DNA from 2 places in the Clostridium sp. 29_15 genome. Region 2 is predicted to be linked to the other one. Evidence: a T-box and tRNA genes for the amino acid it is inferred to sense, from the RefSeq annotation. Region 2 holds a T-box; the other holds one or more tRNA genes.
What was found. A T-box is a leader RNA that pairs with one kind of tRNA and senses whether it is charged. The one in region 2 lies ahead of serS (serine--tRNA ligase), so its partner is inferred to be a tRNA-Ser.
Positions count from the first base shown of each region.

Region 1: it encodes a tRNA-Ser, which carries the amino acid that the T-box ahead of serS (serine--tRNA ligase) is inferred to sense. The anticodon was not compared.

Region 1 covers NZ_MNRT01000025.1:7,882-31,194, forward strand. The annotation lists gene BHW04_RS05340 (pro-sigmaK processing inhibitor BofA family protein) at 66-314, opposite strand; gene BHW04_RS05345 (DUF2508 family protein) at 385-636, opposite strand; gene recR (recombination mediator RecR) at 724-1,320, opposite strand; gene BHW04_RS05355 (YbaB/EbfC family nucleoid-associated protein) at 1,386-1,730, opposite strand; gene dnaX (DNA polymerase III subunit gamma/tau) at 1,825-3,447, opposite strand; gene BHW04_RS05365 (thymidylate synthase) at 3,654-4,499, shown strand; gene BHW04_RS05370 (dihydrofolate reductase) at 4,523-5,017, shown strand; RNA gene ffs (signal recognition particle sRNA large type) at 5,266-5,530, opposite strand; tRNA gene BHW04_RS05380 (tRNA-Ser) at 5,534-5,623, opposite strand; gene BHW04_RS05385 (helix-turn-helix domain-containing protein) at 5,757-7,049, opposite strand; gene lgt (prolipoprotein diacylglyceryl transferase) at 7,367-8,137, opposite strand; gene BHW04_RS05395 (nucleoside deaminase) at 8,149-8,592, opposite strand; gene BHW04_RS05400 (HlyC/CorC family transporter) at 8,754-9,992, opposite strand; gene BHW04_RS05405 (DUF368 domain-containing protein) at 10,240-11,136, shown strand; tRNA gene BHW04_RS05410 (tRNA-Arg) at 11,266-11,340, opposite strand; gene BHW04_RS05415 (staygreen family protein) at 11,397-12,341, opposite strand; gene BHW04_RS05420 (lysophospholipid acyltransferase family protein) at 12,488-13,213, shown strand; gene BHW04_RS05425 (MATE family efflux transporter) at 13,259-14,611, opposite strand; gene BHW04_RS05430 (DEAD/DEAH box helicase) at 14,999-16,579, shown strand; gene BHW04_RS05435 (hypothetical protein) at 16,607-16,912, opposite strand; gene BHW04_RS05440 (polysaccharide deacetylase family protein) at 17,030-17,956, opposite strand; gene BHW04_RS05445 (hypothetical protein) at 18,186-18,365, opposite strand; gene BHW04_RS05450 (dicarboxylate/amino acid:cation symporter) at 18,452-19,645, opposite strand; gene hcp (hydroxylamine reductase) at 19,906-21,543, opposite strand; gene BHW04_RS05460 (Crp/Fnr family transcriptional regulator) at 21,647-22,327, opposite strand; gene BHW04_RS05465 (zinc ribbon domain-containing protein YjdM) at 22,454-22,801, opposite strand; gene BHW04_RS05470 (C45 family autoproteolytic acyltransferase/hydolase) at 22,977-23,313, opposite strand, start outside.
Region 2 covers NZ_MNRT01000002.1:451-7,750, forward strand. The annotation lists gene BHW04_RS00195 (HDIG domain-containing metalloprotein) at 1-259, shown strand, start outside; gene BHW04_RS00200 (transcription repressor NadR) at 275-784, shown strand; gene BHW04_RS00205 (NAD(P)/FAD-dependent oxidoreductase) at 803-2,215, shown strand; gene BHW04_RS00210 (DUF1667 domain-containing protein) at 2,227-2,460, shown strand; T-box leader at 2,530-2,728, shown strand; gene serS (serine--tRNA ligase) at 2,786-4,063, shown strand; gene BHW04_RS00220 (Rossmann-like and DUF2520 domain-containing protein) at 4,419-5,261, shown strand; gene panB (3-methyl-2-oxobutanoate hydroxymethyltransferase) at 5,264-6,091, shown strand; gene panC (pantoate--beta-alanine ligase) at 6,106-6,951, shown strand; gene panD (aspartate 1-decarboxylase) at 6,969-7,300, shown strand, end outside.

The DNA.
Region 1 (23,313 bases), on a different contig from region 2:
TATCTGTTTTAACTTATAAGGGAACCTAAAAAGGCTCCCTTCCTGTTTTTTTAACAATCATTAAATTATACAAAAAATTGAAATAATATTAAAAATATTATTCCTGGTATGCCTAAAAAACCTGCTACAAGTGCTGATATTGCATTAATAGGTAGCACAAACCCTATATAACTTCCCACTATATTTGATATATATAATAATATAATTCCTAAAATACCATTAATTAATATCTTTAATGGCCATTTAAGTAATTTTATTATTAAGAACAATAATGCCAATCCAATTAATGCATATACCATCATATCTAAACTTATCATTTAACTTTCCCCTCTTTCTCCCCCTATATAGTACTTATTATTATGCTACATAATTTAAAAAAATTCATTACATATCTATCTTTTTATTCATTTGCTTCTCTTTAGCTAGCGATAAAAGATATTCAAATTTTTTCTTTGCTGCATCTTCTCTATATATGGCAGCTTCAATTAATTTAGGGTCATTTACATAATTGAACATACATTGGGCTATTTGCATTTCTTCTATTGTTTCCCTAATAGACTCTAAAAGCTCATCATCTAAAGTATCCTCATATTCATACCTTGCCAGTATAAAATTTAAAATTTTGCCCTTATTCATAACTCCCTCCTAAAATTTAAATAGAAATTAAAAATATTTATTCTATTTATTTCCATATATTTAAATTTTATTCAGAAAGTCTTCATTTTATATTTCTTTTCTTCCTTCTAATGCTTTAGATAAAGTAACTTCATCAGCATACTCTAAATCTCCTCCAACAGGAAGCCCTGAAGCAATTCTCGTTACCTTAACTTCAAGAGGTCTAAGTATTCTAGAAATATACATTGCTGTAGCTTCTCCTTCAACATTAGGATTTGTAGCAATAATAACTTCTTTTACATCAGCATTCATCCTTGCCACAAGTTCTCTTATCTTTATATCTTGAGGCCCTCTTCCCTGCATTGGAGAAAGATTACCGTGCAGTACATGATATGTTCCATTAAATTCTTTAACTTTTTCCATAGTCATAATATCTTTAGGTTGTTCCACAACACATATTACGCTCTTATCTCTACTTGGATTGCTACATATTGGACAAGGATCCGTTTCAGTAAAGTTTCCACATATAGAACAGTATTTTATTGTACCTCTAGCCCTAACTAAAGCTGTGGCAAATTCCTTCACTTCATCTTCTGGAAGATTTAATATATGTAATGTCAATCTTTGAGCTGTCTTTTTTCCTATACTAGGCAATTTTGCAAATTCTTCAATTAGCTTTTCTATAGCAACTGGATAAAAATCCATTTAATTCATCCTTCCATTCATAATTTTTAAGGCACGCAAGTCTCCTTGCATGCCCTTTAATAAATTTAAAATAATCCAGGTATGTTTAATCCGCCTGTTAATTTTCCCATTTGATTTGAACTAGCTTCTTCCGCTTTCTTTAATGCTTCATTTACAGCACTAAGAACTAAATCTTCTAACATTTCAACATCATCTGAATCTACAACTTCTTCTTTTATTTTAATTGATGTTACTTCTTTTTTACCGCTAACTTTTACGACAACAGCTCCGCCACCTACTGAAGCTTCATATTCGCTGTTTTCTAAGTTTTTTTGCATTTCTTCCATTTCCTTTTGAAGCTTTTGTGCTTGCTTCATTAAGTTATTCATGTTTCCTCCGCCGAAGCCGCCTGGAAATCCTCCTCTTGCCATAAAAAATCCTCCTCTTAAATAAAAAGTCTATTCATATTATAAAGTATTTTTATAGTTTTTACTAGAATAAAGTATTTATCTTATTTTTTTACCATTATTCATCAAGTATATCTACTAATCCTTCACCAAAGGCATTCATCAAAACATCTTCTGCATTTTGCTCATTGCTGTTTTTTTCTTTAGATACAAACTGTACATTTAATTTTTCTTGAAATACTTCAGAAAATACTTCATTTACTACTACTTTATTTTCTGCCTTATTTAATCTATCTGCACTAAGCTTATAATCTTCATCAAATTCAACTGTTATAATACCATTACTGCATGAAATGGGCCTTCCCATTAATATAGATGCATAAATAATCATTGCTCTTTTAGCTTTGAACCTTTCTAATACATCCTTCCAAGCTCTTTGCACTTCATTGATAGTCAACCTAGAACTAGCATTTCCAATGGCAGATGATTCTGTATTTACAGATTTAGTAGCTTTACTTGCACGTGTTGCTGCTTTTTTCATACTAGTAGCTTCAGCCATAACTCCTTCCTTAACAGCTACAGCTATATTTCCGTTCTTTAAATTTTCTTCTAATCTATTAAGCCTAGTTAAAATAACTTCACTTGACGTATCATACTCAATTTTGCACATTTTTATTATGGAAAGTTCTAAATAAAGCCTAGCCTGCTTACTAACCTTAGCATTACCTTCTGCTTCTTGTAATATTCGTATACATCTCATTATTTCTTCTGCTCTTAGTCTTGCTGACTGCTCCTTAATAAGAGCAATATTCTCTTCTGACATATCAAGAACTTCTTCTGCATTATTAGTTACTTTTGCCATTAAAAGATTTCTATAGTGTTCAATAAGGTCCTTAATAAATAAATAAGCATCCTTACCTGAAGTAATTATTTCTTCAATAGTTGAAATACATTTTTCAATATTTCTTTCTATAACATTATTAGTTAAAGTAAAAAGATATTCATTAGTTACAAGTCCTAACATAGAAACAACAGATGAATACTCTACAGCTCCGTTCCCCATAGATATTGCTTGATCTAATATACTTAAAGAATCTCTCATAGCTCCATCTGAAACTCTAGCAATAAGATTTAAACTCTTATCATCGGCCATAACTCCCTTTTCAGTAACTATCTTTCTAAGTCTTGCAGTTATATCATTTTTATTAATTCTCTTAAAATCAAACCTCTGACATCTTGAAAGAATGGTAATAGGTAACTTTTGAGGATCTGTTGTAGCTAAAATAAATATTACATTTGCAGGTGGCTCCTCTAAAGTTTTTAAAAATGCATTTACAGCTCCTACTGAAAGCATATGAACTTCATCCATTATATATACCTTGAAGCGTGCTTCTTGCGGAGGATATTTAACATCATCAATAATATCTCTGATTTTATCTATACCATTGTTTGAAGCAGCATCTAGCTCTGTTACATCAATAGCAAGTCCGTTATTTATCTTTTTACACATTTCACATTCATTGCATGGCTCTCCATCTTGCAAATTCAAACAGTTTAATGCTTTAGCAAAAACTTTTGCTGTAGATGTTTTACCAGTACCTCTCGTTCCACAGAAAAGATAAGCATGGGCTATTCTATTATTAAGTATTTGATTTTTTAATGTAGTTGTTATATGTTCCTGACCTACTACATCATAAAATGTACTTGGTCTCCATTCTCTATATAAAGCAGTATATGCCAAATCTCTTACCTCTCTTTTTTTATAAACTTTAATTATTATTATACACTAGTTTTTGTGAAAATAAATAATTCCTTTTATCTCAAACAGTTTACTATATTATCTATAATTTTAGGCAATATTCTACTAAAAAATACTACTGAAATTTTCAAATTTTTAAAAGAATGTTATACTTAAATTTTATAATTTAATATTTTTGAGGTGAGCATATGACAACAAATTATGTATCAAAAGCTGATAAGATTTTTATTGAAAACATACAAGACATTTTAAATAATGGAACAAGTACTGTTGGACATAAAATCAGACCTATTTATAAGGATGGAACACCTGCTCATACAATCTACGTTAATCAAATAGTAGAAAAATATGATATTAGCAAAGGTGAATTTCCTATTACAACTCTTAGACCTATAGCTATAAAATCTGCTATAAAGGAAATATTATGGATATATCAAGATCAAAGCAATGATTTATCTGTTTTGGAAGAAAAACATAATATCATGTGGTGGCGAGACTGGGAAGTGGATAACACAAATACCATTGGCCAAAGATATGGTGCTACAGTAAAAAAATATGACTTAATGAATAAGTTATTAGATGGGCTTACTAATGAACCATACACAAGGAGACACATCATTGATCTTTATCAATATGCTGACTTCGAAGAAACTGCCGGGCTTCATCCATGTGCATTTCTAACTGTTTGGTCTGCCAGAGGCGAATATCTTGATATGACATTACACCAAAGGTCGTCAGATTATCTTGTAGCTGGACATGTAAATAAAATGCAGTATGTAGCCTTACTGATGATGGTAGCTAGACATGTAGGCTTAAAGCCAGGTGTATTTATGCATGTTGTAGATAACTTACATATTTATGACAGACATATTGATCAAGCTAAAGAGCTTCTTTCTAGAACACCTAGTGAAAAACAACCAAAATTAATACTTAAAGAAGGCAAGACTAATTTCTATGATTTCACTCTTGATGATTTTGAACTTATAGATTACGACCCAGTTAAGCCTCAATTAAAATTTGATTTAGGAATATAGTAAAATAAAGAGGAGGTGTAAAAATGATTTCCATTATAGTAGCCAAAGCTCAAAATAATATAATTGGCGGAAATAACAAACTTTTATGGCATATTTCTGACGATTTAAAAAGATTTAAAGAAATAACAAGCGGCAATACCATAATTATGGGTAGAAAAACTTTTGAATCACTTCCTGGAGTGCTTCCTAATAGAAAGCATATAATTTTGACTAGAGATAAGAATTTTTCTGTGGATAATGAAAATGTAGAAGTTATCCACAACGCTGACCAAATTATCAACAATTATAAAAATTCCCCTGTGGAAGCTTTTATAATTGGCGGTGGAGAAATTTATAAAGAATTTTTACCACATGCAGATAAGATATATTTAACGGAAGTACTAAAAGATTTCTCAGGTGATACAAGTTTTCCACAGATTGATTTAGAAAATTGGGCTGTGGATTATTCTTCACATATCTTAACTAACGCTAAAGATGGATTACAGTATAAATTTATTAATTATATAAAAAAAGCTTAAACTTAAAAAAAGATAGAAAAGTAGGGAAGACTTCATAAGTTCAGATGAAGCTTCCCTATTTTTCTGTCCTATTGTTCTTTGTCCTATATTGTTAATCCTATTGAAGAGTAACCAAAATTAATTGACTATTTAATAAACAACATATGATGCTGCTAGTCACACAAAATTTATAAGTTTTTAAACTTATAACTAAAAAGTTCTAAACATTAAAAAATCCTTTCTTTCCAAAAAGAAAGGTATATGTAGAACCGTGCACCTCACTTTGACAGAAATCTATATGCGTTACCTTTGTAGTTGACTCAGGCAAGATTTATCCATGTCACACGCAGGGGCTGCTTATCGCTGCTTCCTTCCGGACCTGACGAGGTTCACAGTCTTACGTCGCATGGGACCCAACCCTCAACATCACTTGCAAAGGGGCAGACCATATAGATTAAAGCCTAGGTGAGGAATTCAATCCTGCTATAGCGGATTGCAGGTTACAGGGCACCGCTGACTCCCCATCTAGCACGGCATTGGCGGAGAAAGTGGGATTTGAACCCACGATAGAGTTTCCCCTATACACGCGTTCCAGGCGTGCTCCTTCGGCCACTCGGACATCTCTCCATAATATTTATACTGATAAAATATAAAGTATAAAAAGCTCTATAAAATTATATTTACTTTTTATACTTTTACATTCTAACATAATTCTTTTAGTTGTTCAATAGAAAGATTTTCTTGATTTTTCTTCTGAAATTTATTGATGATTTAAAATAAAGCTAACAATTCCTTCAATACTCTCTTTATCATCCATAACATTATAAAATCCTATGACTTTAAATATCATTTTATTTTCATTATTTAGAGCCTTAGTAGATATTAATTCTAAAAGTTCATTCTTTATATTGTCTATTTCATCAATATCTTTCTTCTTTTCATAAATTTCAAATAAATTTTCTAGTGAATCAAGGAGTATTGTATACTGCTTATTTCTTTTTGCACTATAAATAGCATGATTATAATACTCTGCAGCCTTCTCATCTTCATTAATAAATTTAAAACCTTTAGCTAAACCAGAAAAAATATCTGCTCCCTTCTCTTCCTTATATAATCCTCTCTTAGAACTTATGAGCATTAGAGATTCATCAATATACTTTCTAATATTCCTATTATCTCTAAGCAAAATGTATATTGCTATTATTTTTATATTTATGTAAAGAATCTTATTTTTATCTAAGTTTTCAATTTTTACTTTAAGACTCCTATAAACCTCTAAAGCATCCCTATAGTACTTATTTTCTCTGTAACATTGTCCCTTCAATATATTTAAATCAAATAAATATTCTTCAGTAAATTCTTCAGTAAATTCTTCAATGCTTTCAATTTCATCTAAGGAATAATCATATTCCTTAAGTAACATAAGTATTTCTGCCTTATTTAATAAAAGCTCTAACTTTATGTCCATAGAAATAAAAGTTTCATTTTTTAGTGGTAGCTTACAAAATTCTAAAGCTTCCTTGAATTTATCATTAACTTTGCAACAATTAATTAACTTTAAAATTAAAATAGCTGCCCTATCATCAATCTTATCTTTTTTAATGCTTTCAAAAGCCTTTATATAATATGTATAACTTTTATAATAGTCCTTTATATCATTATAAAGATCACCAATCTTTTCATATATACTTATTTTTTTATCAGTAAGGTCATAAATAATTAAGAACTCTTCAATTTCATCTACTATCTGCAAGTTATCCACAGCCAAGTTTTCTAAATACTTATCCACAACTCTTTCAGCCTGATACTCTTCACTTTCTAAAAGGTATTTGGCACTTACATGATAATCTATATTTTGCTCACTACAAGCCATATTAATATTATCAGCTATTACTTTAGCTACCTTTTCAGTTAAAGCTGCCTTGTCATTTTCAATAATGCTTATTAAATTACGGGTAACTTCTCCCTTAGTAATTTCATGCTGTTTAAGCCCAAGTTCTTTTCTTATTCTCTTTATTTTCTTTCCTGAAGATAAAATTTCACCATAATCCATCTTTCTGCATCCTTTCCCACACTTAAAAATTGCTTTTTCAGCGCAAAATTAAGTATACCATACCCTTTTAAAAAGTAAATTATTTTATTTACATTTTTATTTTTTAATTTTTTACTATTAATTTTATTAATGATTTTTGTTATTATATTCCATATTTTAGTCAAAAAGCGACTTTTTATTAATTTTTCTGTTAAAAAGTAAAATATTCTTTTTACTTTTTGTTTTTTTATTATTAAAACTATAAAAAAATAGAGGAATAAGTAGATTTTAAAGATAAAATCTACTTATTCCTCCAGAGGTTAAAAAAAAGTTAAATATTATATATTATTACTTTTGGCTTTCTTAATAGATATAAATATTATAATTGCCCCTAAAATTATTCCCACTATACTTATAACTTGGGCTATTCTAAGGCCCATAAACATTAAACTATCCGTTCTAAGCCCTTCAATAAAGAATCTAGCAGAAGAATAGAGGATCAAATAAGCTCCTAAAACAATTCCATGCTGTTTTTTCTTTTTAAATAGGATGTAAATTAATATTAAACATATTAATACATCAAAAACAGATTCATATAAGAAAGTCGGATGATAATATGATCCATTTATCAACATTCCTTTTTGTATAAATTCAGGGAATCTACTTATAAAATCTGATGAAACAGCACCACCATGGGCTTCATGATTCATGAAATTACCCCATCTTCCTATTCCTTGTGCTAATGCAACTGCCGGTATAACAACATCTATGTATTCCCAAAAATTAACCTTTTTAATCCTTAATACTATATACGCTGTAATTATTCCTGCTATAAGACCACCATGTATAGCTAATCCACCAGTCCTGATATTAATCATATCTGCAAATGAATCAAAGTTTTTAAACTCAAATGCTACATAATATGCCCTTGCACCTACTATTGCTATCGGAAAAGCCCATATGAATGCATCAACTATATCATCAAATGACACTCCCTTTTTCTTTGCTAGTACACTTGATAATAAAAATGCAGCTAATACTCCTCCTGCAATAATTATCCCATACCATCTGATCTGTAATCCAAAAATTTCAAAAGCTACTGGATTCATTTCCTCACCACCTATTTTATTTTTCTTTTATTATTAAAGAATTCTGTTAATATTTTACTACATTCTTCATCATAGTTCCAATTAACATTCACTTCTGTATTAAACATTTTATAATCTAAAAGGTTTAATATACTACCACAAGCACCCATATCCCTATTAAAACTTCCTATATATAACTTTGATATCCTTGCATGAGCAATTGCTGATGTACACATGGCACAAGGCTCTAAAGTTACATACATCTCACATCCATTAAGCCTCCAATCACCTATAACCTTACTGGCCATATCAATAGCTATCATTTCTGCATGAGCCATAGCATTTTTATTAGTTTCCTTTAAATTATGAGCTACAGCTATTATTTCATTATCTTTTACAATCACTGCCCCCACAGGCACTTCTCCCTTATTTAGTGCCTTTCTAGCCTCACCTAAGGCTATCTCCATATAATCCAAAAAAACACCTCCTTTATAAATTAAAAATGTAAAATTTAAGAATTAAAAATATATTTTTAAAAAAATTTCTGAAAGTCTTTCAAACATAATTTTAAATTTTTCATTCTACATTTTTAATAAACATTGAGGCCGTTGCAAAAATGCAACAGCCCCAATGTTTATCAAGTAAAAATCCTTACTTTTTTAACTCTATTTTTGTCTATTTCTTCTACTTTAAACTTAATATTATTTAAAACTATTTCTTCATCTTGCTCAGGGAACCTTCCTAATTCCCCAATAATTAACCCTCCTACAGAATCAAATTCCTCCGATTCCATATTTACTCCTATAAGTTCACTGACAACATCAAGCTTAGCACTTCCATCAACAATATATTCATCTTCTTTGATAACTTCAATTTCCTTATTTTCATCATCATATTCGTCTTCTATATCGCCAAATACTTCTTCAATTAAATCTTCTATAGTGACAATACCAACAGTTCCACCATATTCATCTAAGACTACAGCTATATGATTTCTCGTTTTCTTCATTTCTTTAAATAATTCAGCAATCTTTTTAAATTCAAAAGTATAATTTGGTTCTCGCATGTAATCAGAAACCTTAAACTTTTCTTTATTCTGCTCTGCCATAATTAAGTCTTTTACATTTAATATTCCCACTATATCATCAATAGTTTGATTATATACTGGTATTCTAGAAAATTGCTCTTTTTTAATCACATCTAGCACTTCATCATAGCTTGCTTCTAAATCTACTGCTATTATGTCTACTCTTTGAACCATAACATCTTTTACCTGAGCGTCTGCAAAGTCAAAAACATTGAAAATCATTTCTTTTTCAACATCTTCTAGAACTCCTTCTTCTTCACTTACACCAACCATGGTTTTAATTTCCTCTTCAGTTATAAATGGCTCATTAGCTTTAGGATCTCCACCTAATAATCTAATAAATATTGAAGAAACTCCTGTAAATAATATAATGAAAGGCTTTAATAGCTTAACAATTATATTAATAAATTTACTTACAGCAAGTGATACACTTTCAGACTTTTGCTTTGCTATTGATTTTGGTGTTATCTCTCCAAAAATTAATACTATTACTGTTAGTCCTAATGTAACTATTCCAACTCCACCTTCGCCCCATTTAGCTACTGCAATTGATGTTGCCAAAGATGATGCTCCTATATTTACTATATTATTTCCTATTAATATTGCTCCTAATAATTTGTTGGGGTCTTCTATTAGCCTTTCAACTAACTTAGCTCCCTTAACTCCTTCTTCCACCATATGTCTTACTCTTATCTTGCTTAAAGACATCAAAGCTGTCTCTGACATTGAGAAAAATGCTGATAGAAAAAGTAGAATTATAAGTATCGTTATCTGAACACCGGTGTCCAAAATCAAATCACACTCCTATGTTTTAATCAATTTTTATTTAATTATATCATAACTTAAATTTTCATTGTATATTTTACCATAATAAATAAACATAAAATTTACAATATTGCTGTTTAAGAAAACTTTAACAATTATTTATATTGTTAAAAATTTTTAACTTTTATATTTATGGCAATACAATTATAATATTTAATTAAAGGGAACTTTATTCCTTTTTATTTTAATTTTTTACAATTTGAGGTGAATTATGATTATTCTTAATTTTATTAGAGGCTTCTGTATGTCCTTAGCAGATAGTGTTCCTGGAGTGTCAGGTGGTACTATAGCTTTCATATTAGGTTTTTATGATGATTTCATAAACTCTCTAAATACTTTAGTTTCTAAAGATCCATGGGAAGAAAAGAAAAAAGCTTTAATATTTTTAATTAAACTTGGCTTTGGATGGATAATAGGACTAGGACTTTCTGTAGTATTCTTATCATCTATTTTTAATGATCACATTTATGCCATAAGTTCATTATTTACAGGACTTATCATTGTAGCAATACCAATGATAATTAAACAAGAGAAAGATTCAATAGTTGGACAGTATAAAAATATAATCTTTACTATTATTGGTGTGGCAATTGTTGCACTTATAACTTATTTTAACCCTGCCGCTGGCTCTGAAGGTGGATTAAACCTTTCAATAAGCGGATTATCTATAGGACTTGGGATTTTTGTTTTTGTGGCTGGAATGATAGCAATATCAGCTATGGTTCTTCCTGGTATATCAGGTTCTACATTACTATTAATCTTTGGTCTTTATACAGGAATAATAAATGCAATAAAAGAATTTCTTACTTTTAATTTTGAATACGTACCTGTACTAGTTATATTTGGACTTGGAGTTATAACAGGTATAGTTTCAACAATTAAAATAATAAAAATTGAGTTAAAGAGACATAGATCACAAATGATTTATTTAATTTTAGGACTTATGATAGGTTCTCTATACGCAGTATTTATGGGACCTACAACTTTAGAAGTAGCTAAACCAGCTATGACATTAAGCACATTTAGCTTTATATATTTCATTATTGGTGGAGCTATTCTTTTAGGACTTGAAAAGGGGAAAGACTTACTAGAAAAGAGAGCTAAATAGTTAAAAATTAATAATTAATGATAAAATTCAGCTTTAGGGCTGAATTTTATCATTAAAAAAGGAGCTTCCCAAAGAAGTTCCTACATAAATAATTATCAATTACCCATTATCAATTTTCAATAAAAAAAGTGGTACTCCCAACAGGAATCGAACCTGTATCTATCCCTTAGGAGGGGATTGTTCTATCCATTTAACTATAGGAGCATATCCACTACAATAACTATTTTATTATAACTTTTTTGTTATGTCAATTTCTTCTATTATTCAAATCTAGGATTTTTTGATGATTTTACAGTAACTCTATTATTGTTAATTAAAAATGTTATTATGAGATTATCATATGGTGTAGGTACTCTTCCTGCTTTTATTCCCACTACTATTTCATATTGCTGCCTACATGGTCCATAGCTAGATATAACCCTTGCATTTAAAATTCTTCCTTGCCTTAAGCAAAAAGGAGTATTTTTACCAAAAGTTAAAAACACCTGATTTTCTATATAAGGAAAAAGCATATCCATTAAAGCTCCTTCAATGATTGAACATCTATTTTGTAGATTAATTTGTGGATTAACTGGAATTGTATACTTCATTCTAGGTGCAAATGGTGTTGGATAACTAACTAAGTTTTCTTCCATATCTATAGGTTGGAATTTTTCCATACTGATATTTTCTTGGCTACTAGCCTTTTTTTCAACAGTATTACTCATGATATCCTTATTCTTGTCATTATAATACCTACATTCATAAGCTTCTTTTACCTTATAATCTTTTACATATCCCCAATGTTCTACAGCATTATAAGTCTTATTACTAGATTTAAATTTAATAATTACCTTACTTCCATATAACTCCTTATGAATTAAAAAAAACTCCCTATCACCATATATTATTGCTTTAATCACCATTGGTAATTCATTTCTAAAAATTTTATTTCTTATGGCTATTTTTTCTTCATCACCACAAGTATCTAAAAGCACTTCCAATCTTAAATAATATAAGTTATTCTCATCACAACTCCAGCATCCTAAGACTTCATCTCTTAATTCACTTACCTTGCTATAATCATAATATTTTCCTATACTTAAAAACAATTCTCCTGTTTCATCACTATGAGTTAAAGTATATCTTCTAGGTATTATTGCTCCATCATTATCTATATCATCAGCAAAGACAATGTTCAATTTTTCTTTATTAAAATCACTCAAATTCATACCCTCTATTAAATTATCTTCATTGATAATATATGAAAAACTCCTAACTTTGCTTATGCTCTTTCTACGCACATCTTTTGAATACATAATAAATTTATAGTATACTGAAAAATGTACTAATATAATAGGAGTGAATTATTATGATAAGAACGATTATTTGGTTTATATGGTTTTTCTTAAGTTTAATTATAAGTATTCCCTTCCTTCTAAGAGTTAAATATTTAGCTAAAAAAGGACGAATGGAAGAAAGCAATAATCTAACTAATAAATGTACTCGTATATGGGCAAATTCATTACTTAAAGTTGCAGGAGTAAATGTAAATGTACATGGATTAGAAAATCTTCCAAAAGACAAAACTGTACTATTTGTAGGAAATCATCAAGGAAACTTTGATATACCAATATATTTAACTTCAATTCCTAATTTAATAGGCTTTATATCAAAAATTGAAGTAGAAAAAATCCCTCTAGTTACAGGCTGGATGAATGCTATGCATTGTGTATTTATGGATAGATTAAGCATAAGAAAATCTGGGGAAGCTATTATTAAAGGTATAAAAAACTTAAAAGCGGGATTTTCAATGGTTATCTTCCCAGAAGGAACTAGAAGTAAAGGTACTAAGATGGCAGAATTTAAAGCAGGAAGCTTTAAACTTGCCACAAAATCAAAGTGTCCTATAATACCTATCACTATTAATGGTTCATACAAGATCATGGAACATGGTAATGGATCATGGATAAAAAAAGGCACTGTAGATTTCTATATACATAAAATGGTTGAAACTAATGGCTTATCTAAGGAAGAATTAGAAGAGCTACCAGCAAAAATTCAAGAAATTGTAGCTAGTAAGCTACCTGAACAATAAAAAAATCTGTATAAGGAAAATTATAAATTCCCTTATACAGATTTTTTAGTTTATAACATTTTTAATCCACTTACATGACTTCAATCTAGAAATACTAAATGATACTTTAACAAGTTCCTCAGAACAGATTAGGAAAAATACAACTTCCACTGGCATCTTTAATACTATAGCTGCAAAAAAGGCTATTGGTACTGCATAAAACCAAACTGTACCAAGTTGTACTAGCATTGTATATAAAGTATCTCCGCCACCTCTAAATACACCTATTATCAATACTGTATTAAAGAATCTTAAAGCTGAAAAAATTGCCATTATTCTTAATACTCTAATAGTATCTGTACATGCTTCTGCACTTACATCAAAAGGTTTCACTATTAATGGTGCTGCTATCCATATTATTATTCCTAAAATAAACCCTGCAATCGGTGCAAGAATACTAATCCTTTTAGAATAATCTATAGCTACTTCCTCTTCTTCTGCTCCAATTTTATTTCCTATAATTATGGCTGCTGCTGCACCTAAGCCTGTACAAATAACCATAAACATATTATTTAACGTATTTGCTATTTGCATTGTAGCTACAGCTCTTGTGCCAATAAATGAATATGATACTGTATAAGCTGTCATACCTAGCGACCATACAAGCTCATTTAAAATTACAGAAGTTGAAACCTTAAAATAACCTTTTATATCTTTAAAACTAAAATCAAATAATTCTCTTACCTTTGCTGCTACTATATTCTTACCTATATAAACATTACCAAGAATATATATAAATTCTATTATTCTGGCAATGGTCGTTGCTAAAGCTGCTCCTGCCACCCCCATTTTTGGTGCTCCAAGATTACCAAATATAAATACCCAGTTTAATACTGCATTACATAAAACACCTATTAAACTAGCATACATAGGTATAGATGGCTGTCCTGTACTTCTTAGTGCTGAAGAAAGACATTGACTTAAGTTAACAAATATTGTACTTATAGCTACAATCCTTAAATATTGTGAACCTAACTGTATTACTTCAATATCATTTGATAATATTCCCATTATTTTATGAGGAAAAATAAAGGCTGCCAAACCAAATATCATTGTTGCAATAAATCCAATAGTAATATCAATTCCTAACATCTTCTTTATGTCTTTAACATTTTTCTTACCCCAAAACTGAGCCATAAATATATTGGCTCCTGCATTTATACCCATTATACATAAAGTAAATATAAAGAAATATTGATTTGCTAATCCTACTGCTGCTATAGGAGTTTCTCCTAATTTACCAATCATGAGGTTGTCCACTAGATTTAATGACGTTGTTATTAAATTTTGTAATGCAATAGGAATTGCCAATGTAAGCATTGCTTTTAAAAATACCTTATCTTCTAAAATTTTTCCCATTTTTTCTCACCTTTCACAATTTTCTTTTAAAAAAATAGAGCAAATGGGTAGTATTTAAGCCGCCCATCTGCTCTATTGATAAAATAACACAATATACACTAATTTCATACTGTCTCATAATTACTATTTTCAATTTGATATTTTGAACTATTTTCTCCTACTTGTCAACTATATAAACACTTATTTTTTTTATTTTTATGCAAATAAACTCATTTTTATTTACTAAGTTTTAGTATTTTTTAATTTTTACAATAAATACTTAGTGCATAAATTATTGTTTTACTATATACTAAGATAAGTTATAAAAATAGTTGTGCTGAATAATTATTTTAATTAGTAGATTAAAATTTATAAATAAAAATATATTGAAAAGAAAGAGGATACTATATGACAAAATTAACATTTAATGACTTAGGATTGAAAGAGGGATTATTAAAAGCTATAACAGATTTAGGCTTTACTACTCCATCAGATATCCAAGCCGAAGCTATTCCAGTAGCTTTAAACGGGCAAGATATCATTGGCCAAGCTCAGACAGGTACTGGAAAAACAGCTGCTTTTGGACTTCCAATGCTAAACAACATAACTAATAGAAAGGCAATAAGTTCAATTATCTTAGCACCAACAAGAGAATTAGCTATACAAGTTCACGATGAATTAGTTAAGCTTGCAAAATATGAAAAATTAAACGTAGTTGCTGTATACGGTGGTGCACCAATACACAACCAAATAAGAGACATAAAGAAAGCTAACATAGTTGTAGGAACTCCAGGAAGAGTTTTAGACCATATAAGAAGAGGTACTTTACCTTTAGATTCAGTTGAATTCTTAGTATTAGATGAAGCTGATGAAATGTTAAACATGGGATTCATTGATGATATGGAAGAAATAATGAAGAGTATTCCTGAAGAAAGACAAACTCTTTTATTCTCAGCAACAATGCCTTCTCAAATCAAAAAATTAACTAAGAAATATTTAAAAGAAGATTCTGTACATATTGCTATTGCTAGAAAAGAATTGACTGGCTCAACAATTACTCAAAACTTTTTTGAAGTTAATAATAGTGAAAGGTTTGAAACTTTATGCAGATTAATAGATTTCGATAATCCATCTGCTGGTATCATCTTCTGTAAAACAAAAAAAGGTGTTGATGATTTAGTTTCATCTATGCAAAGCAGAGGATATATGGTTGAAGGAATGCACGGAGATATGTCTCAAATTCAAAGAATGAAGACTTTAGCTAAATTTAAGAACGGATCATTAAAATTCTTAGTTGCAACAGATGTTGCTGCTAGAGGAATAGACGTTGATGGCGTAACTCATGTATTTAACTATGAATTACCACAAGACATTGAATCTTATGTTCATAGAATTGGTAGAACTGGTAGAGCAGGAAGAACTGGTACTGCTTACAGCATAATTTCACCAAGAGAATTTGGTTTCTTAAATCAAATTAAAAAAGTAACTAAGAGTAATATAGTAAAAAAATCTGTACCTACAGTTGAAGAAATTTACAATAACAAATTTGCTATACTTTTAGAAGAAGTAAGTACAATAATTGAAGACAATACTGATACTTCAAGATTTACAAAGATTGCAGAAGAGCTTACAGAAAAGTTTAATGCAACAGATGTAATTGCATCATTAATACAAAACCAATTTAAAAATAAATTATCATTTGATTACAAAAACAACGAAATAGCTTCTCCTAAGAAAGAAGATGTTAGATTATTCTTCTCAGCTGGTAAGAGAGATGGATTAACAATAAAATTATTATTAAACTATATCAAAGATAATGCTAAGGTCGGCGGACGTCAAATAAGAGATATAGATATATTAGAAAACTTCACATTTGTAAATGTTGATTACAGCATTCATAAACAAATACTTGAAAAATGCTCTGGAAAGAAAATTAACAAGAGAAAAGTAAATGTAGAAGTTGCTAACAAAAGCAGAAAAAGAAAATAATTTTTATAAAAAAAGATAAAGAAATTTTTACTTCTTTATCTTTTTTTCTACACCTTCTAATAAATATTCTAAATGAGAAACATCTACATTTTCTCTCTTAAGCATTTTTATTCTTTCCTTAGCTTTAGATACAGTTTCTTTAGCCTCTTGAAAATCTTTGCCTTTTGCTGCATTACTAGCATAAGCTATAAGATAATCAATCTTTAATACTAATTCTGCCAAATCTTCCCTTTCATCATTTACTAAATCACATAAAAGACCATATATTTTAGGTGTTGTATTTCTCTTTGAATCTCTTAATAAGTCATTATTTGTGCTATTATATTTTGCCATATAGTTACCTCCATAACTGTTATCCTAATAAAATATCTATTATTTCACTAAAAATAGCCAGCTATTATCTAATATTATTATTTCTAAATATATTAAATTAATTATGGCACATGATTTTTATTCTGTAAATGGAGAAAAAATACTGCTAAAACTATCCATAGACATCGGTGATATTCTCACCCTCTTTAAGGTATATAAACCATCATTTATACTAGCAAAACCATATTCAGTGGTTACCGCTGCCTTAATACCAAGTTGTGCATCTAAACTCACAGTGGTATCATCATACTTACCTGCTGGATAGCATAAAAACTTACTATCTACTCCAATATTCTCCTTAAGAAATTCTTTTCCATCTTCTATAGTCATCTTTTGATCCGCAAGTGAGGCTCCACCTAATTCAAAATGATATGCTGTATGATTTTCAATTTCCATTCCATGTTCCTTCATTTCTTTTAACATATCTGTACTCATATAGTAACCATCTTTGTCTGTATTATTGGTTATTATAAAAAATGTTGCCTTCATACCGTACTCTTTTAATATAGGATATGCCTCTGTATAATTATCAGCATAACCATCATCAAAAGTTATAGCTACAGGCTTTACTGGTACCTTACCTGTTTCAAAAGCTTCGTATACCTCTTCTAAAGACATTGTAGTAAATCCATTATCATTAAGCCAAGCCATTTGTTCATTAAAGAGTTCAGGTGCTACCATCAAACTATTATCAGGATAATCAGCGCATATAGAATGATACATTAAAATTGGAATTCTCACTTCTTCTGGTGCAATGTTTATATACTTTACCTCCGTTGTATCTGCTTTCTCATTTACTCCTTCCTCTACTGTTTCCAAATTGCCTTCTTCATTACTTACAGAACTAGGAGCCTCACTTACTTCCTCACCTGTGCTCTCTTGCTTTTCTGCTTTAATAGAATTATATTTATTCTTGCTATTTTTTTCTTTTATAATCACTACACTTCCTATAATTAATATTATAGCAACTAAAATTAAAAGATTTTTCTTTTTATTTTTTATCATAAATTCCTCCTCATACTAATTACTATTATAAATCTTATTATACTTTTAAATTTTTGTAAATTTATTTTAAAGCTATATTTTCTTAATTTTTTTCAATATTTTATTAAATATTTCGAAACTTTAATATATAATGGTATATATTGAATTTATTAGGTGGATTATGATAAATATATATATTAAAAAAACATCCAGAAAGTAAGATTAGAATCTTTCTCTCTGGATGTTTTTATTATTTTTCTTGTAAAAGCTTCTTTAATTTATTTTGAACTAACCATAGTTTTTTTTGTTTTCTGTTATATGCTACAAGCTTATTTTTATTATTCTTACTTTCTTCCATAAGCTTAATATATTTTTCATCTGCAATATTTAATGCATCTTCAATTACTAAAAGTTCTTCTTTAGTAAACATATCTAGCCCTCCATTCATCAAATTAATCAATAATAGTTACCATTAATTATATCATTATTTTCACTAAAATATTGTTTAAAATGAATTTAAATTGACTCTAACTCTACTTTACTTTCATTACTTTTCTTATTTATAAGATAATCTACAATTATAGCAATTGCTCCATCACCAGTTATATTAGTAGCTGTTCCCAAGCTATCTTGTGCTGCGTGAAGAGCTATCATTATAGATTTTTCTATACTACCAAAGCCAAACATTGTTTCTAATAATCCAAGTGCTGCCATTACGCCACCTCCTGGAACTCCTGGTGCTGCAATCATTGTAATTCCAAGCATAAAAATGAATGGTAATACTTGAGATAATGTTGGAACTTGTCCATTCATATACATTACAGCCATTGAAGTTATTACTAAAGTTATTGTATCTCCTGCTAGATGTATTGTCGCTCCTAAAGGAACTACAAATTCTGCTATTTCATCACTAACTGAATTTCTTTTTACACATTGTAAAGTTACTGGAATAGTAGCTGCTGATGATTGTGTCCCCATTGCTGTAAAATATGCTGGTAGCATATTTTTTATCAACTTAATAGGATTTTCCTTCTTTATTATTGAAGTTATACTGTATTGAATTAATATATATATAGCTTGCACTGAAAATAATACTGCATATACTATGGCAAAAGACTTAAGAGTAGTAAATATCTCTCCACTGAAGCTTAATTTAGCAAAAATACAACCAATATATATTGGTACTAAAGGAATTAATACTTTATTAACTATCATAAGCACTATTTCATTAAACTCTTCAAAAACCCTTAATAAAGAGCTATCTTTTACTTTTGATATACCAATACCTAAAATAAAAGCTAAGACTAAAGCAGACATAACCCCCATTATAGCAGGTATATCTATTGTAAAGTAGGCAGTAGCTTCAACTGCTGCTCCTTCTGCTAATGTTCCCTGCTTAATTAAATTAGGCAGAATGGCTGATCCTGCTAAATACGCTAATAATCCTGCTACTATAGTTGAAACATAAGCTATAACTGTTGTAAGTAGCAAACCCTTTCCAGACTTTTTACCTAGTGTAGCTATTCCTGGAACTATAAATCCTATTATTATTAAAGGAATAACAAAGGATAAGAAGCTACCAAAAATACTACTAAATGTAGCTGCTAATCTTACTGGCCATAAAAGACCAATACCATTGCATCCTAACCCCAAGATAATACCCAAAAAGAAACAAATAAATATCCTTGAAATTAAAGACATTTTTTTCATAAATACCCCCCTTTTGTACTTTCACGGCGTACAACTGTTTATTATATACTTACAATATACAATGCGTAGAAATTTATGTCAATTAGTTTTTGAAAAAACTATTAAATAACTTCCCTCAATAACTTTTCTATATTATAAATTAGATAGTTCTATCTTGATAATATTATTAATTCCATATTCATCAAGCATAAGTTTTTCATCAATTGTAAAAAGAACCCCTTAGCTGTTTACCAAGAGGTTCTTTTTGATAATTCAATATATTACATGTTCATAAACATTTCTATATCATCTTCAACATTATTTATTCCACCAATACCAAAGTTTTCAACTAATACTTTAGCTACATTAGGTGAAAGGAATGCTGGAAGCGTTGGTCCTAAGTGAATATTTTTCACTCCTAAGTATAGTAATGATAATAATACTATTACTGCTTTTTGTTCATACCAAGCAATATTAAATGCTATTGGTAAATCATTTATATCTTCAAGTTCAAATATTTCTTTTAATTTTAATGCTATTAATGCTAATGAGTATGAATCGTTACATTGTCCTGCATCTAGTACTCTTGGAATTCCACCGATATCTCCAAGATCTAATTTATTATATTTATATTTAGCACATCCTGCAGTTAAAATAACAGTATCCTTTGGAAGAGCCTTAGCAAAATCAGTGTAATAATTTCTTGATTTAGCTCTACCATCGCAACCACCCATTACGAAGAATTTCTTAATAGCTCCTGATTTTACTGCTTCAACAATTTTATCAGCTAAAGCAAATACTTGAGCATGGGCAAATCCACCAACAATTTCTCCAGTTTCAATTTCAGTTGGAGCTTTGCACTTCTTAGCATGTTCTATTATTGCTGAGAAATCTTTATTATCTTCACTTTCTCCTTTAATATGAGTACATCCTGTATATCCAGCTGCTCCAGTTGTATATACTCTATCTTTGTATGAGTCCTTAGGTGGTACTATACAGTTAGTAGTCATAAGAATTGGTCCATTAAAGCTTTCAAATTCTTCTTTTTGTTTCCACCATGCATTACCATAGTTTCCTACTAAGTGAGAATATTTCTTTAAATGTGGATAGTAATGTGCTGGTAACATTTCTGAGTGAGTGTATACATCTACTCCTGTACCTTCTGTTTGTTTTAATAATAATTCTAAATCTTTTAAGTCATGTCCTGATACTAAGATACCTGGATTATTTCTAACTCCAATATTTACTTTAGTTATTTCAGGATTTCCATAAGTTTCAGTGTTAGCTTGGTCTAATAATGCCATACCATCAACACCAACTTTACCTGTTTCTAAAGTTAAAGCTATAAGTTCGTCTATTGTTAAAGAATCATCTAATAACTTAGCTAATGTGCTTTGCATGAAAGCATTAACTTCTTCACTATCATATCCTAAAGCATTAGCATGCTTCATGTATGCTGACATACCTTTTAATCCATAAGTTATAAGTTCTCTTAAACTTCTAACATCTTCATCTTTAGTTGCTAAAACTCCTATATCAGACTTCTTGTCCATTTCTTCATTTGAAGATGCATCCCATAAAGCTGCTTCTGATAAGTTTGCTGTATCTTTTAACTTTGCCATAAGTTCATTCTTAACATTTAAAGTTTCTCTAACTCTGCTGTAGAATACTTCATCATCAAAGTTTGCATTAGTTATTGTTGTAAATAAATTAATAGTTATTAAGTGATTAACTGCTCCATCTATAGCTTGTCCTTCAGCTCTTAATCTAGTTGTTATCTCACTTAACCCTTTAGTTGTATATATTAAAAGGTCTTGCATTCTAGCTAAATCCGGGCTTTTTCCACAAACACCAAACTTAGTGCAACCTGTACATCCTGCTGTTTCTTGACATTGAAAACAAAACATTTTATTTTCCATTTCTTAAACCCCCGTAAAATTAATTTTCAAAATATATACTATATAATACACTATAATTAAAATAAAATATGTAACATTTGTTACAAAGTTTATTTTCATTTTTTCAATGAAAAAGTATTTCTTCTAATTTCTCTATATCTAATATAGTTATATTATTCCTATCAAAATCTATAATTTTTTCTTTTCTAAGCTTAATTAATTCTCTTGATAAAGAAGGTCTCGGAATTCCTATAAAATTTGCTATTTCTTCTTTGTTCATTTTTAAATTTACTATTAGTTGTTTTTGTGATTTATATTCTTGCAAAATATAATCTACAACTTTTTGCTTTATATTTTTTAAAGAAATACTTTTAATCTTATTATTAAGTACAATAACTTTATCACTTAAAAGCATCAGAAAATTTTCTAATATAATATCATTTAAAGAAAATAATTTTATGATGTCCTCTTTATTTAAATACCCTACTATACAATTGCTATTTGCCATTACTGTTACAGGATACGTAGTAGTTTTAGAAAAAATAAGTGCCTCTCCAAATACATCACCACAAGAAAGCTTCTTCATTACTATAGATTTACCACTAGGATATATTCTTTCTATATTAGCTGTTCCTTGTAATAATAAACCTATAGCATTACAGTTATCATCTTCCTGTGAAATTATAGAACCTTTAGGATATCTCTCTATATAATAATTTAAATGTTTTAATAATTCTTCTAATTCTTCTCTACTAATACCAGAAAAAAGTGCATTATCTTTAATATTATTTATTATTTCTTTCATTTTTCACCACTCTTATCTTTCGTTTTAATTATAGTATACTACTTTTTTATTATTACATATAAAAAAACCGTATTAATATGAACTTTATTTCTGAAGCATTAAGTTCTTATTAATACGGAATCTTTTCTATATTTTTTTAACTACTGATGATTTTAATTTCATAGCTCCAAAACCATCTATTTTACAATCAATATCATGTCCATCAGATACACCATAAAGTAAACGTATATTTTTTACTTTTGTACCTTGCTTTAATGCAGATGAAGCACCTTTAACTTTAAGGTCTTTTATTATTGTAACTGTATCTCCATCGTTTAATACATTTCCATTTGCATCTTTGATTACTTCTTGAGCTTCTCCAGCAACTTCTGCACCAGCAGTCCACTCATAAGCACATTCAGGACATACTAAAAGGCTTCCATCTTCATATGTATATTCCGAATTACATTTAGGGCAATTTGGTAACTTATCCATTATTCATTCCTCCAATAATTTTCATTTGTAATTGTATAATTACAATTAATATATGCAAAATATAGAAATATATAAAATTCTGCTTATATTCTTATATATACTATCATACTCTTTTAATATTGACAAACAATCATCATACAAACAAAAATTCAAGATTTCTGAATTAACAATATCATTATTTTAATGAGTAATTATAAGTTCTAGACTTATCTCTAGTTGTACAAATTTGTAATGTTAAATCATCTAAATTATACACACATGACCATTGTGTATCTGAAGGTATTCCTTCTCCACCTTCAACCTGTCTTACTCCCTGTGATGGTACACTAAGTAAAAGATCCATTGCTTCATCTTCACTCATTATTCCATTTGTCTCTTCTTGCTTAGCTTTAATTTTTTCATAACGGTCTTGTCCATATCCTGAATTCATATTGTTATAAAGAACAAAATTTGTTGCTGCTGTATATCCCTCTTCTTTAGTTAAAACATGCATTTCATTATTTATATATTCA
Region 2 (7,300 bases):
AGAACATAGTTTAAATATATTTGAAAAATCTATATTAGTTATTTTAAATAAGATAACTAATGGAAAGTTACGAAGATTAGATAATATAAAAAATATAGATATCTATTATAATCATGGAGAAAAGGGAGCAACATTATTAAAAGAATATAATAAATATGATAAGGAATTTTTAGAAGCAATAGAATTTCATCATAATGATAAATTTTCTGGTAATAATAAATTGCTAGATATAATAAGAGAAAGTGATAATAAGAACTAGTTTTGAGGTGGAGCAATGACAGCTAACGAAAGAAGAGAGGAAATAATAAGGAATCTAGTTAAAGAAAAGAAGGCTATAAAAGGCTCTGAATTAGCAATATATTTTAATGTTACGAGGCAAGTAATAGTAAAAGATATAGCAATCTTAAGGGCAGCAGGTAAAAATATTATAGCAACGCCTGATGGATATATGATAAATGATAATTTAGATAATAGAGTAAAGTCAGTTATAGCAGTAAATCATACTGAAGATGAAATGGAAAATGAATTAGAGATAATTGTAAAGTATGGTGGAATAATAGAAGATGTAATTGTTGAACATCCTTTATATGGAGAAATAAGAGGTATATTAAAAATAAAGAATCTTAATGATTTAAATAAATTTACAGGCTATTTTGAAAAAATAGATGCAAAACCACTATCAGCATTAACTAATGGAGTCCACCTTCATACCATATCAGCAGATTCAGAAGAAAATATGGAACTTATAAAGAGTGAATTAAGTGAAAAGGGATTTATTTTATAGAATAGGGGAAATTAAAATATGGATTATGATGTTTTAGTATTAGGAGGAGGAATCATAGGTTGTGCTGCAGCATATGAATTATCCAAATATAATTTAAATATAGCAGTAATAGAAAAGGAATATGATATAGCAGATGATATATCTTTTGTTAATACTGCTATAGTTTATGATGGATCAGAGACATCTAATAATGTTATGTCAGGCCTAGAGTATATTGGAAACACTTTATTAGAGAATTTATGTAGTAGATTTAATGTTCCTTTTAAAAGAATTGGAGCATTGAGAGTAGTAAATGATGATAATGGCGTACTTAAGCTAAAAGAAATGTATGATAGAGCTGTTAAGAGAGGTATTGATGATATATGCCTAATTAATGGTGATGAAGTTAAAAAGATAGAGCCTAATATAAATACTGATATAAAAAAAGGACTATACTCAAAAAATGTTGCAATTGTAGCACCATATGATTTGGCTATTGCTTATGCAGAAGTAGCATCAGAAAATGGTGTTAACTTTAGATTAGAAGAAGAAGTTTTAAATATAGAAAAAATAAATAAGGGATTTAGAGTAGCTACCAATAGAAATAAATTCACTTGTAAAGTAGTTATAAATACTATTGCAGATGAAATATATATAAATGAAAAAGGTGTTGTCAAAGAAAAGATTTCTGAAGCGGAAGAAGATAGCTTTAAGAATATGTCATATATATTAGTTGATGATAAATATAAAAATAAATTAAATAATGTTGTAACACAGACCTTTGATAAGGATACTTTTGTTGTTTCTACACCAGTTATTAATGGAGGTTCTTTAATTGGTGTAAAAAGTAGTGAAAAAACTAGTTTAGAAGATAATCTAAGCTATGTTGGAGTAATGCTGAAGGACTTAAATAAGAGTATTATAAATAATTTATTTAGAGAGAGCTATGATAAGGATTCAATAGTTGTAGATGATAGTGAGATAGATAAAGGATATATAAGTATAATAGGAACTCATTATGGTAAGATAACATTAGCACCAGCTTTAGCAAAGATGATATGTGATACTCTTACTAATAATTTAAATTGTACATTAAAGAAAAATTTCATTGATAAAAGAAGAGATTTTTATAGATTAAGACAAATGGATAGAGAAGAATTAAATGAAGCTATTAAGGTTGATGGAAGATATGGAAAGATAATATGCAACTGCAACAATGTAAGTGAAGGTGAAATTGTGGATTGTATCAGAAGACCTTTGGGTGCTAGAACTGTAAAAGGTGTAAAAAGAAGAACTGGTGCAGGTTTTGGTAATTGTCATGGTTCATATTGCAATGAAAAGATAATAAGCATATTAGCAAGAGAATTAGATAAAAAGATAACTGATATAGTAGATGATTCAAAAAATTCAAAAATAATATATAGTAGAATAAAAGAGTTTAAAGATATATAGAAGGGGAAAGTATGGATAATAAAGAGATATTCACTTCAGTAGTCAGGGTAAAAGGTAGTGAAAGATATAAGGTTATTCCAGTGAAAAGTAGTGCAGAAGTAGAAAAAAGCAAATGGATACAGTTATCAAAAGTCATCAGTAGGCTTTATGTAAGTGTTCCTATTAAAAAGGGAAGTATAATATGTAAAAATATATTGAATACAGGCTTAGATATAATTTGTACAAAAGATATTTTATCAAAATAAAGTCAATATATGGAAATATATTGACAGAACATATATTATTATAATATATTAAAGATAATAATATATTAAATTAAACCGTTGAAAAGGCTAGTAATAAAATAAGTAATTTCAGAGAGTTAGTGGATGGTGAGAACTAATATGATTATTTTATGAATCCACCTTGGAGGGACTGTGATGAGCAGTACGGCATTGTCGTTAAAATATATGAGTGGATAATAAGTTACTTATTATCAATTAGGGTGGTAACACGGAGTCTTTCGTCCCTTTATAGGGATTATAAGGCTCTTTTTTTATTAAAAAATTTATTATAAATATGGAGGATATTATGCTAGATTTAAAATTTGTAAGAGAAAATCCAGAGATAGTTAAAGAAAACATTAAAAATAAGTTTCAAGATCAAAAGCTTCCTTTAGTTGATGAAGTAATCGCATTAGATGTTGAAAATAGAAAAGCACAACAAGAAGCTGATGCTTTAAGATCAAACAGAAAGACACTTTCAAAACAAATTGGAGCATTAATGGCTCAAGGAAAAAGAGAAGAGGCTGAAGAACTAAAGAATAAAGTTAATGCTCAAGCTACTGCTCTTGCAGAATTAGAAATTAAAGAAACTGAACTTCAAGAAAAAATAAGAAAAATTATGTTAGTTCTTCCTAACATCATAGATCCAAGTGTTCCAATAGGAAAAGATGATAGTGAAAATGTAGAAGTTGAAAAGTTTGGTGAACCAGTAGTTCCAGAATTTGAAATACCTTATCACACAGAAATAATGGAAAAATTAAATGGTATAGATTTAGATAGTGCTAGAAAAGTAGCTGGTAATGGATTTTATTATTTAATGGGAGATATTGCTAGATTACAATCAGGAATACTTTCTTATGCAAGAGATTTCATGATTGATAGAGGATTTACATATTGTATACCTCCATTTATGATTCGTAGCGAAGTTGTTACAGGTGTTATGAGCTTTGCTGAAATGGAATCAATGATGTATAAAATAGAAGGTGAAGATTTATATTTAATAGGAACTAGTGAACATTCTATGATTGGTAAGTTCATTGATACTATAATAAAAGAAGAAAATCTTCCTCAAACTTTAACTAGTTATTCACCATGTTTCAGAAAAGAAAAGGGTGCTCATGGAATTGAAGAAAGAGGAGTTTATAGAATTCATCAATTCGAAAAACAAGAAATGATAGTTGTTTGTAAGCCTGAAGAAAGTAAAGAATGGTTTGATAAGTTATGGAAGAATACAGTAGATTTATTCCGTTCATTAGATATCCCAGTTAGAACATTAGAATGTTGTTCAGGAGATTTAGCAGATCTTAAGGTTAAATCTATAGATGTAGAAGCATGGTCTCCAAGACAAAAGAAATACTTTGAAGTTGGAAGTTGTTCTAATTTAGGTGATGCACAAGCTAGAAGATTGAAGATTCGTGTAAATGGAGAAAAAGGAAAGTACTTTGCACATACTTTAAATAACACAGTTGTTGCTCCACCAAGAATGTTAATTTCATTTTTAGAAAATAACTTAAATGAAGATGGATCAATAAATATTCCAGAAGCATTAAGACCTTACATGGGTGGAAAAGAAGTAATAAGATAATAAAAGTAATATAAAGAGGGATGTAGCATTAAGAATAAATACTACAATATATTGTTTAATTTTTATTTTTTAAAACAATATATTGTGTATAAAAGCTTTAGTGCGACAGCCCCCTTTTTTATGCATAAAAGAAATTAAAGTTAGTTATACCAGTGGATTTTATATTTAATAAAATAGAAATTAAGTATCATACAATAAATATTGACAAATTTTAGAAATATGATAGATTTAATACGGGTGGTATTTTAATTAAACCGCACCTTATATATTTGAAAATTTAAAGATTAAAAGAAATAGCTCATATCAATTTTGAATGAGACTAATTACTATCATGCTCTTTTAGGGGGTGATAATTATGAAATTTGGATTTATTGGATCAGGAAAGGTTGGTTTTTCCTTAGGAAAATATCTAAAAGAAAATAATATAGACTTAAATGGGTACTATAGTAAGAGCAAGCATTCAGCTAAAGAAGCTGCAATCTTTACAGGTACCAAAAAATATGACAACTTAGAAATGCTAATTGAAGATAGTGATGCTATATTTATTACAACACCTGATAGTGAAATACGAGGAGTTTGGAATAAAATTAATAGGTTATCAATCAAAGATAAATTGATATGTCATTGTAGTGGCTCTATTTCTTCAGAAATCTTTTCAAATATAAATAATCATGGTGCCTATGGTTATTCTATTCACCCAATGTTTGCTATTTCAGACAAATATAATTCTTACAAAAATTTATCTCAAGCATTTATTACAATTGAAGGACACAATAAACATATTGAATATTTTAAGCATCTTTTTTCTAGTTTAGGAAATGATGTAGCGATTATTTCAAAGGAAAATAAATCACTTTATCATGCTGCATCAGTAACAGTTAGCAATCTTATATTAGGGTTAATTAACAATGCAATTAATTATCTTGAAGATTGTGGATTTACAAAAGAAACAGCTATGAAAGCACTTTATCCATTAATAGAATTTAATTTAAAGAACATTAAGGAGAAAGGGGTTATTGATAGCTTAACAGGACCAGTAGAAAGAGGTGATTTAGTTACTGTTATTAATCATTTAAATGTTTTGAGAGAAGAGGATAAGGAATTATATAGATTATTATCAAGAAATATATTAAAAATAGCAAAAGTAAAAAACTTAAATAGGGATTATAAAAATTTAGAAGAATATTTGGGAGAATGATTATGAAAAATACAGTAGTTACTTTTAAAGAAGCTAAACAAAAAAATGAGAAACTTTCTATGCTTACGGCATATGATTATTCAACAGCAAAAATAATTGATGAAGCAGAGATAAATGGAATTTTAGTAGGGGATTCTTTAGGAATGGTTTGTTTAGGATATGAAGATACCTTATCAGTTACAATGGAAGATATGATACATCATACTAGTGCAGTAACTAGAGGTGCTAAAAATACTTTAGTGATTGCAGATATGCCTTTTATGTCTTATCAGACATGCGTTTATGATGCTGTAGTTAATGCAGGAAGACTAATTAAAGAAGGACGAGCACAAGCAGTTAAATTAGAAGGTGGAATTGAAGTTTGTGACAAAATAGAAGCAATAGTAAAAGCATCAATACCTGTTATGGGGCATATTGGATTAACGCCACAATCAGTTAATGCATTTGGTGGATTTAAAGTTCAAGGAAAGGATGAAGAAGCAGCTAAAAAACTTATTGAGGAAGCTTTAGCAATAGAAAAGGCAGGAGCTTTTGCAGTTGTATTAGAATGTGTTCCAGCTAAATTAGCAGCAATAATAAGTGAAAAATTATCCATTCCAACAATAGGAATAGGAGCAGGAGTAAATTGTGATGGTCAAATCCTTGTTTATCAAGATATGTTAGGATTATTTAGCGATTTTACACCTAAGTTTGTTAAAAAATATGAAAATTTAGGTGAAAAAATGAATATAGCATTTAGAAAATATATTGAAGAGGTTAAAGATGGAGTTTTCCCAGCAGAAGAACATTCTTTTAAAATAAGTGATGAAGTAATTGAAAAGTTATATTAAAAGGGGAAGAAAAAATGAGAATTGTAGGAAAAATAAATGATGTAAGAAACCAAGTAAAGGAATGGAAGAAGCAAGGGTTAACAGTGGGCTTTGTTCCAACTATGGGATATTTACATGAAGGTCATGAAAGCCTTATAAAAAGGGCTTATGAAGAAAATGATAAAGTAGTTGTAAGTATATTTGTAAATCCTATGCAATTTGGACCAAAAGAAGATTTAGCAAGCTATCCAAGGGATTTAAAAAGAGATAGTGAAGTATGTGAAAAGGCTGGTGCTGATCTTATATTCCATCCTGAAAATGAGGAAATGTATTTTAATGATTTTTCTACATTTGTAGATATGAATGGATTAACAAAAGGGTTATGTGGTAAAAGCAGGCCTATACATTTTAGGGGAGTATGTACTGTTGTAACTAAGTTATTTAATATAGTTTCTCCAGATAGAGCATATTTTGGAGAAAAGGATGCACAACAATTAGCTGTAATTAAAAGGATGGTTAGAGATTTAAATATTGATATTGAAATAATAGGATGTCCTATTATAAGGGAAGAGGATGGCCTAGCTAAAAGTTCAAGAAATACTTATTTATCATTAGAGGAAAGAAAAGCAGCTACTATTTTAAATAAGTCATTAAAGTTAGCTAAGGAAAAAATTCAAAGTGGGGAAAGAAATGCAGTTAATATAATTGAAGTTATAGAAAATAATATTAAATCTGAAAAATTAGCTAAAATTGATTATATAGAAATAGTAGACAGTAATTCATTAGAAGAAGTTAAAGAAATAAGCAAATCTATATTAGTTGCAATAGCAGTATTTATAGGTAAAACAAGATTAATAGATAATTTCATATATGAATTATAGCAAGGGGAGAAAAAACAATGAAAGTGAATATGTTAAAGGGTAAGATACACAGAGCAACAGTAGTACAAGCTGAATTAAACTATGTGGGAAGTATTACAGTTGATAAGGATTTATTAGATGCAGCTGGAATATATGAGTATGAAAAGGTGCATATTGTAGATATAGATAATGGGGCTAGATTTGAGACATACACTATAGCAGGTGAAAGAGGAACAGGAATGATTTGTTTAAATGGAGCAGCTGCAAGATGTGTACAAGTTGGAGATAAAATAATATTAATGGCTTATTGTGATTTAGATACAGAAGAGGTAAAGAATCATAAACCAAAGGTTGTCTTTGTAAATGAAGA